One region of the Rhizobium sp. Nf11,1 genome, then DNA from elsewhere that is predicted to be linked to it. Evidence: riboswitches for the same ligand, from Rfam matches in the RefSeq annotation. Region 1 holds a riboswitch; the other holds the start of a gene.

Region 1 (3,411 bases):
GGTTTTCGCGCCACCTTCAACGGAAAGCAGATTGTTGCGCTGAGTTTAAAAAATTCCGTCAGGGCAACGGATGAGATGCTCACCTGCCAGAAGGCGGTAAACGCTGCAGTCGCTCAGCGGCCAGCCACGCCCCAATCAAAGGATCCGTTCGAAGCAAAGCCGGATACCCGGACGGCCTCGGATCCTTTTGATCTCTGATGCATGTCATCTGGGGGTGAATCGGGCATATCCACTTTGGGGCCGGCGCTCAGTTCAGCACGCGCAGCAGCCCCGGCGAATCAAGCGAGAAGGCGGGGATGTCGACGTCGAATAGCTCGCCTTCATCCGTTTCCATCTGGTAATGGCCGAACATCAGGCCTGAGGGCGTGTCGAGCGGACAGCCGGAGGAATATTCGTAGGTGTCGCCCGGGCTGAGCCGCGGCTGTTCGCCGACGACGCCGGGGCCGGTCACCTCGTCCACCACCCCGTTCTGGTCGGTGATGTTCCAGTAGCGATTGATGAGGCGAACGGCGACGCCGGAATTGTTGCTGATGACGATCCGGTAACCCCAGACATAGCGATCGTCTTCCGGATCGGATTGCTCCTCCAGATAGAACGGTTCGACCACGACTTCGATATCTCTTGTGAGGGCGCGATACATGCCTTGCACCATAGTCAAGATATGTTACCCGTATCTTATAAAGAGGCCCCGTCCGTCAAGAAACGGAACGTTGATCAGCGGTCAAATGGTGATCATCGTATGGTTTTCGATCGTTAAGCCTAATCGTCAGCGTTAATTTTACTTCGCAACGCCGGCGCGCGGGTACTTGTTCCCGCAGATCGGCGGCCGGCTCCTCATTGAAGTCCGGCCGCTATTCCAGTCGATCAGGCCGAAACCTTGGAAAGCGCCTGCGCGAAATCCTCGATCAGGTCGTCCGTGTCCTCGATGCCGGCCGAAAGCCGCACCGTGCCCGGAGAAATGCCGAGTTCGGCACGCGCCTCTTCCGTCAGGTTCTTGTGCGTCGTCGTTGCCGGATGGGTGATCAGGCTTTTGCTGTCGCCGAGATTGTTGGAGATCTTGATGATCTCAAGCGCGTTCTGCAGCGCGAAGGCCGCCTCCTTGCCGCCCTTCAGCTCGAAGCAGACGAGCGTCGAGCCGCCGGTCATCTGCTTGGCGATGATGTCAGCCTGCGGGTGATCCTTGCGGCCGGGATAGATCACCTTGGCGACCTTGCCCTGCTCTGCCAGGAAATCGGCGATCTTCGCCGCATTCTCAGTCTGCTGCTTGACGCGCAGCGGCAGCGTCTCGATGCCCTTCAGAAGCGTCCAGGCATTGAACGGCGACATGGCCGGGCCGGTATGGCGGAAATAGTCGTGCAGGTTCTCGTCGATCCATGCCTTGTCGGCGAGCACCACGCCGCCGAGGCACCGGCCTTGGCCGTCTATGTGCTTGGTGGCGGAATAGACAACGATATGGGCGCCGAGTTCGAGCGGCTTCTGAAAGAGCGGCGTCGCGAAGACGTTGTCGACGATCAACTTGGCGCCGACCTGGTTGGCGAGCCTGGCGACGCCCGCGATATCGATCACTTCGAGCGTCGGGTTGGTCGGGCTCTCTAGGAAGAATACCTTGGTATTCGGGCGGACCGCCTTTTCCCAGTTGGCGAGATCCCGGCCGTCGACCAGCGTGCACTCGATGCCGTATTTCGGCGCCAGCGTTTCCACGACCCAGCGGCAGGAGCCGAACAGCGCGCGGGCCGCGACGATATGGTCGCCGGCCTTGACCTGGCAAAGGACGGCGGCGGCGACGGCCGCCATGCCGGAGGCGGTGGCGCGGGCATCTTCAGCGCCTTCCAATGCGCACATGCGCTTTTCGAACATGTCGTTGGTCGGGCTGCCGTAGCGGGCATAGATGAAGCCGTCCGTTTCGCCCTTGAAGCGGGCTTCTGCCGCTTCCGACGTGTCATAGACGAAACCCTGGGTGAGATAGATTGCCTCGGATGTTTCGCCATATTGCGAACGCAGCGTGCCGCCATGGACGAGTTGGGTTGCCGGGCGCCAGGTCTTGCTCATGCCATCACCTTCACATAACAAAAAACCGGCCGCAAAAGCAGACCGGTTTCATAACCCGGTCTTTTTAGCCACTTGTTTAACGTGGCTGCAAGCCGACCGGCCAAATCACCACGGGATAATTCTGCAATACTGCTGTTAGCTGCTTGCGTCAATTCCCCGAGTTTGGTTTTGTCGGCGGCAAAATGATGGATGGGGCATGATGGCTCGCGAAACTGGAATTCTGGCGGACCGCGCGATTGCGGCACTGTTCGAAACGGGGCGTCTGAACTCCGAGCGGGAGCTCGACCGCGATCAGATCCAGCCGGCGAGCCTCGACCTGCGTCTAGGAAGCAAGGCCTTTCGTGTGCGCGCTTCCTTCATGCCCGGCCCCTCGCATCTGGTCTCGGACAAGCTCGATCGGCTGAGCCTGCACGTGATCGACCTTTCCCAGGGCGCGGTGCTCGAAACCGGCTGCGTCTATATCGTACCGCTGATGGAGAGCCTGGCGCTGCCTGCCGACATGTCGGCTTCGGCCAATCCGAAGAGCTCGACCGGCAGGCTCGATATCTTCACCCGCGTCATCACCGACTACGCCCAGGAATTCGACAAGATCCCGCCGGGCTATTCCGGCCCGCTCTATCTCGAAATCAGCCCGCGCACCTTCCCGATCGTCGTGCGCCGCGGCTCGCGCCTGTCGCAGATCCGCTTCCGTGTCGGCCAGTCCGTGCTCGGCGAGCCGGAACTTCTGAGGCTGCATGAAAGCGAAACGCTCGTTGCCAGCAAGCAGCCGAACGTCTCGGGCGGCGGCATTGCGCTGTCGATCGATCTCACCGGCGACAAGGACGGCCTGATCGGTTATCGCGGCAAACACCATACCGCCGTCGTCGACGTCGATGAAAAGGACCAGCACGATATTTTTGATTTCTGGGAACCGCTCTACAGCCGCGGCCGTAACGAGCTGATCCTCGATCCCGACGAGTTCTATATCCTTGTCTCGCGTGAAGCCGTGCATGTGCCGCCGGATTATGCGGCCGAGATGACCCCCTTCGATCCGCTGGTCGGCGAATTCCGCGTCCACTATGCCGGCTTCTTCGATCCGGGCTTCGGCCACGCGCCGGCCGGCGGGCGCGGCAGCCGCGCCGTGCTCGAAGTGCGAAGCCACGAAGTGCCCTTCATCCTCGAAGACGGGCAGATCGTCGGCCGCCTGGTCTACGAGCACATGCAGGAAAAACCGGCCAGCCTATACGGCTCCGGCCTCGGCTCCAACTACCAGGCCCAGGGCCTCAAGCTCTCGAAGCACTTCCGGATCTGAAACGCGACTTGACAGCCGCCCCCATCTGTTGGAAATCTCAGCGCATCGCGGGTGTAGCTCAATGGTAGAGC
Region 2 (3,411 bases), on a different contig from region 1:
AGCGCCTCGCGCAGAGTGCCGCCCGGAATATAGGCAATCTGCGGAACGAACAGCATGTCGTCGATCGGCGGCAGACCCATCGTGCCGCTGCCGCACGGCCAGAGCCCGGCCAAGGCCTGGAACAGCAGTTTGCGGTTGACGCTATGATCGCCGTTGATCATGATTTTTTCGCCGGCCTTGATCACGATATCGGCTTCACGCAGGCGAAAACCGCCGCATTCCTCGATGTCTTCGCCGATTTTGGCATTGATCACCACATCCTTCAGCGTCAGCTTGTCGGGGGTGGTGTTTTCATAGGCGATGCTGCCCTTCACGCCAAAGTCCTCGTCCATGTCGAGCAGCGCCTGGCGGAAGTCGGTGACGCGCATCAGCGTGGCACGCCATTCGGCGATCGGGCCGAAATTGGCGACATACCAGCGCAACGCCGTATTAACCTGGTTGAAGGCGCCGACCGACATCATCAGCTGCCCGAGGGTGAGGCCGCCGGAAAAATAAGCGGGTGCGGCAACGATAATGGGGATAACGATCACGAGCCAGCCGTAGCCGGCCGAAACCCAGGTGAGATTGGTATTGGCCATGGCGAGCCGCTTGACCACCCTCAGCACCGAACTGATGTCGGTGTTGATGCGCCGGCGTTCATTCTCTTCGCCGCGAGCGACGGTGATTGCCGGCATGTTCTCATTGGCATGCATCAGCGTGAAACGAAGCTCGGCCTCCTTCGAGAACCGGTCGGCATTGAGTTTCACCAACTTGCGGCCGACGACCTGACTCAGCACCGAGGCGGAGGCGGCATAAAAAATCGCTGCCCAGACCATGTAGCCTGGAATGGAGAAGCTGTGGCCGCTGATGTGGAAGACGAAGCCGCTCGACAGCTCCCAGAGCACGCCGATGAAGCTCACCAGAAGAATGGTTGACTGTAAGAGGCCGAGAACGAGCCCTGTCGTGCTTTCGGCGAGGTTACGGGAATCCTCGTGCAGGCGCTGGTCGGGATTGACGCCGATCAGGCCGCTCGAGGCGAGCCGCAGCGCCCGCTTGCGCTTCAGCCATTGATTGACGAGATCGCGCGACAGGCCCTCGCGCATATAGAGCGCGGTCATCTGGTTCAGCCAGGCCTGCAGCACGTTGAGCAGCAGCAGCGTGCCGGCGATCATCGCAAAGATTTCGAGCTGGTGGAAGAATTCGCCGAGATCGCGGCGCTCGAGCGAATCATAGAAGGGGGCGTTCCACTCGTTCAGAATGACCTGGCCATAAGCTGTCAGAAGGATGACGAGGATCAGCACTGTTGCCAGAAACAGCACCTTGCCACGCACTTCAGAATTCCAGAATGCCGAGAACATTACTCCGAGGCGATATGTCAGGCTGAAGTCGTAACCAACCTTATCCTGCCTCCTGGTGCCCGGCCTCCCCTCGATCTTATCTGCCATCATGCTTTTCCAACACCGCCCATACTGTCATTATTAACATGGTGGCGTTACCGGTCTATCAACAGATTTTATCAGTCATTAAACTGTGATGATTCTTGGCGCTCCGCTCCTGCATGCATTCGGAGTTGATTCGCGGCTCAACTGGGACTAATTAAGGCACTCCGTGGTGATTTGGCCGGCCGGCTTGCAGCCACGTTAAAAAAGTCGCTAAAGGGCCGCGTGCGGACCGGTAGCGATTTTTTCGCCGCCGGTTTTTTATTTTCGATCGAGTTGACCGCAAATGCCCATCAAGATCCCCGATACGCTGCCCGCTTTCGAAACCCTGGTTCAGGAAGGTGTGCGGGTGATGACCGAGACGATGGCGATCCGTCAGGATATAAGACCGTTGCAAATCGGCCTGCTCAACCTGATGCCCAACAAGATCAAGACCGAACTGCAGATGGCCCGTCTCGTCGGCGCTTCGCCGCTGCAGGTGGAGCTGTCGCTCATCCGCATCGGCGGCCACAAGGCGAAGAACACATCCGAAGATCACCTGCTCGCCTTCTACCAGACCTGGGAAGAGGTGAAGCAGCGCAAGTTCGACGGCTTCATCATCACCGGAGCGCCGATCGAGCTTCTGCCCTACGAGGACGTTACCTATTGGGCAGAGATGCAGGAGATCTTTAATTGGACCGAGACCAACGTCCATTCGACGATGAACGTCTGCTGGGGCGCGATGGCGGCGATCTATCACTTCCACGGCGTTCCGAAATATGAGCTGAAGGAAAAGGCCTTTGGCGTCTACCGGCACCGGAACCTGAAGCCTTCCTCCATCTATCTGAACGGCTTTTCCGACAATTTCGAGGTCCCGGTGTCGCGGTGGACCGAGGTGCGCCGCGAAGATATCGAGAAATCCGCAAGCCTGGAAATCCTGATGGAATCCAGCGAGATGGGCGTATGCCTCGTGCACGAGAAGAGGGGCCGGCGGCTCTACATGTTCAACCACGTCGAATATGATTCCACCTCGCTTTCGGATGAGTATTTCCGCGATGTGGATGCCGGCGTGCCGATCAAGATGCCGCATAATTACTTCCCGCATAATGATCCGACGCTTGCGCCGCAGAACCGCTGGCGCAGCCATGCGCACCTCTTGTTCGGTAACTGGATCAATGAGATTTACCAGACGACGCCCTATGACGTCGAAGAGATCGGCATGGATCTGTAACGGAATTTCTTTCTGACCTGCCCGGTTGCGGTTTGAAGCAAATGCGGGCAGGTTCCGGTCCGAACCCTTAAGGAACGGACGGTCGATCATGTCGGATAAGTTGGAACGGGAAGCGTTTGGGCAGACGAAGGCGGGCGAGACTGTCTATCGCGTCGTTATCAAGGGCGGCGGCCTGACGGCCAAGATCATCACCTGGGGTGCCGTCATCCAGGATCTGCGCCTTGCAGGCCATGAAGCGCCGCTGCAGCTCGGCTTCGAGGATTTCGATAGCTATCCCCTCTACTCGGCCTATTTCGGCGCGACGCCCGGCCGCTGCGCCAATCGCATCGGCGGCGGCAGGTTCACGCTCGACGGCAAGGATTATCAGCTTGAGCGGAACGAAAACGGCGTGACGCATTTGCATGGCGGCAGCGACAACATCGGCAAGCGCAACTGGACGATCGTCGAGCATGACGTCGACCGGCTGGTGATGAAGATCGTCGATCCCGACGGCCGCGCCGGCTACCCCGGCAATTGCACCATCCAGGCGACGTTCCGGGTGCATGGCAACGGCGAGCTGTCGATCACCTACGAATCAACAAGCGACCAGCCGACGCTCGCCAATGTCTGCCAGCACGCCTATTTCAATCTCGACGGCCGCGACGATGCGCTGGCCCACGACATCATGATCGCCGCCGATCACTATTTGCCGACCGACGAAAAGCAGGTGCCGACCGGCGAAATCCGGCCCGTTGCCGGCACTGAATTCGATTTCCGCGAGATGGCTCCGATGAAGCGTTTCGT

Evidence for each region. A riboswitch is a leader RNA that binds a small molecule or an ion and turns the genes downstream of it on or off. The one in region 1 is predicted to bind S-adenosylmethionine.
Region 2: another riboswitch for S-adenosylmethionine. It lies ahead of metA (homoserine O-acetyltransferase MetA); the one in region 1 lies ahead of ACQ7C1_RS00070 (O-succinylhomoserine sulfhydrylase).

Annotation. Positions count from the first base shown of each region.
Region 1 is NZ_JBOBHU010000001.1:12,264-15,674, forward strand. It holds gene ACQ7C1_RS00060 (hypothetical protein) at 1-198, shown strand, start outside; gene apaG (Co2+/Mg2+ efflux protein ApaG) at 248-640, opposite strand; gene ACQ7C1_RS00070 (O-succinylhomoserine sulfhydrylase) at 865-2,049, opposite strand; SAM riboswitch at 2,093-2,171, opposite strand; gene ACQ7C1_RS00075 (2'-deoxycytidine 5'-triphosphate deaminase) at 2,246-3,340, shown strand; tRNA gene ACQ7C1_RS00080 (tRNA-Gly) at 3,388-3,411, shown strand, end outside.
Region 2 is NZ_JBOBHU010000019.1:38,877-42,287, reverse strand. It holds gene ACQ7C1_RS23885 (ABC transporter ATP-binding protein/permease) at 1-1,424, opposite strand, end outside; SAM riboswitch at 1,578-1,655, shown strand; gene metA (homoserine O-acetyltransferase MetA) at 1,705-2,628, shown strand; gene ACQ7C1_RS23875 (aldose epimerase family protein) at 2,717-3,411, shown strand, end outside.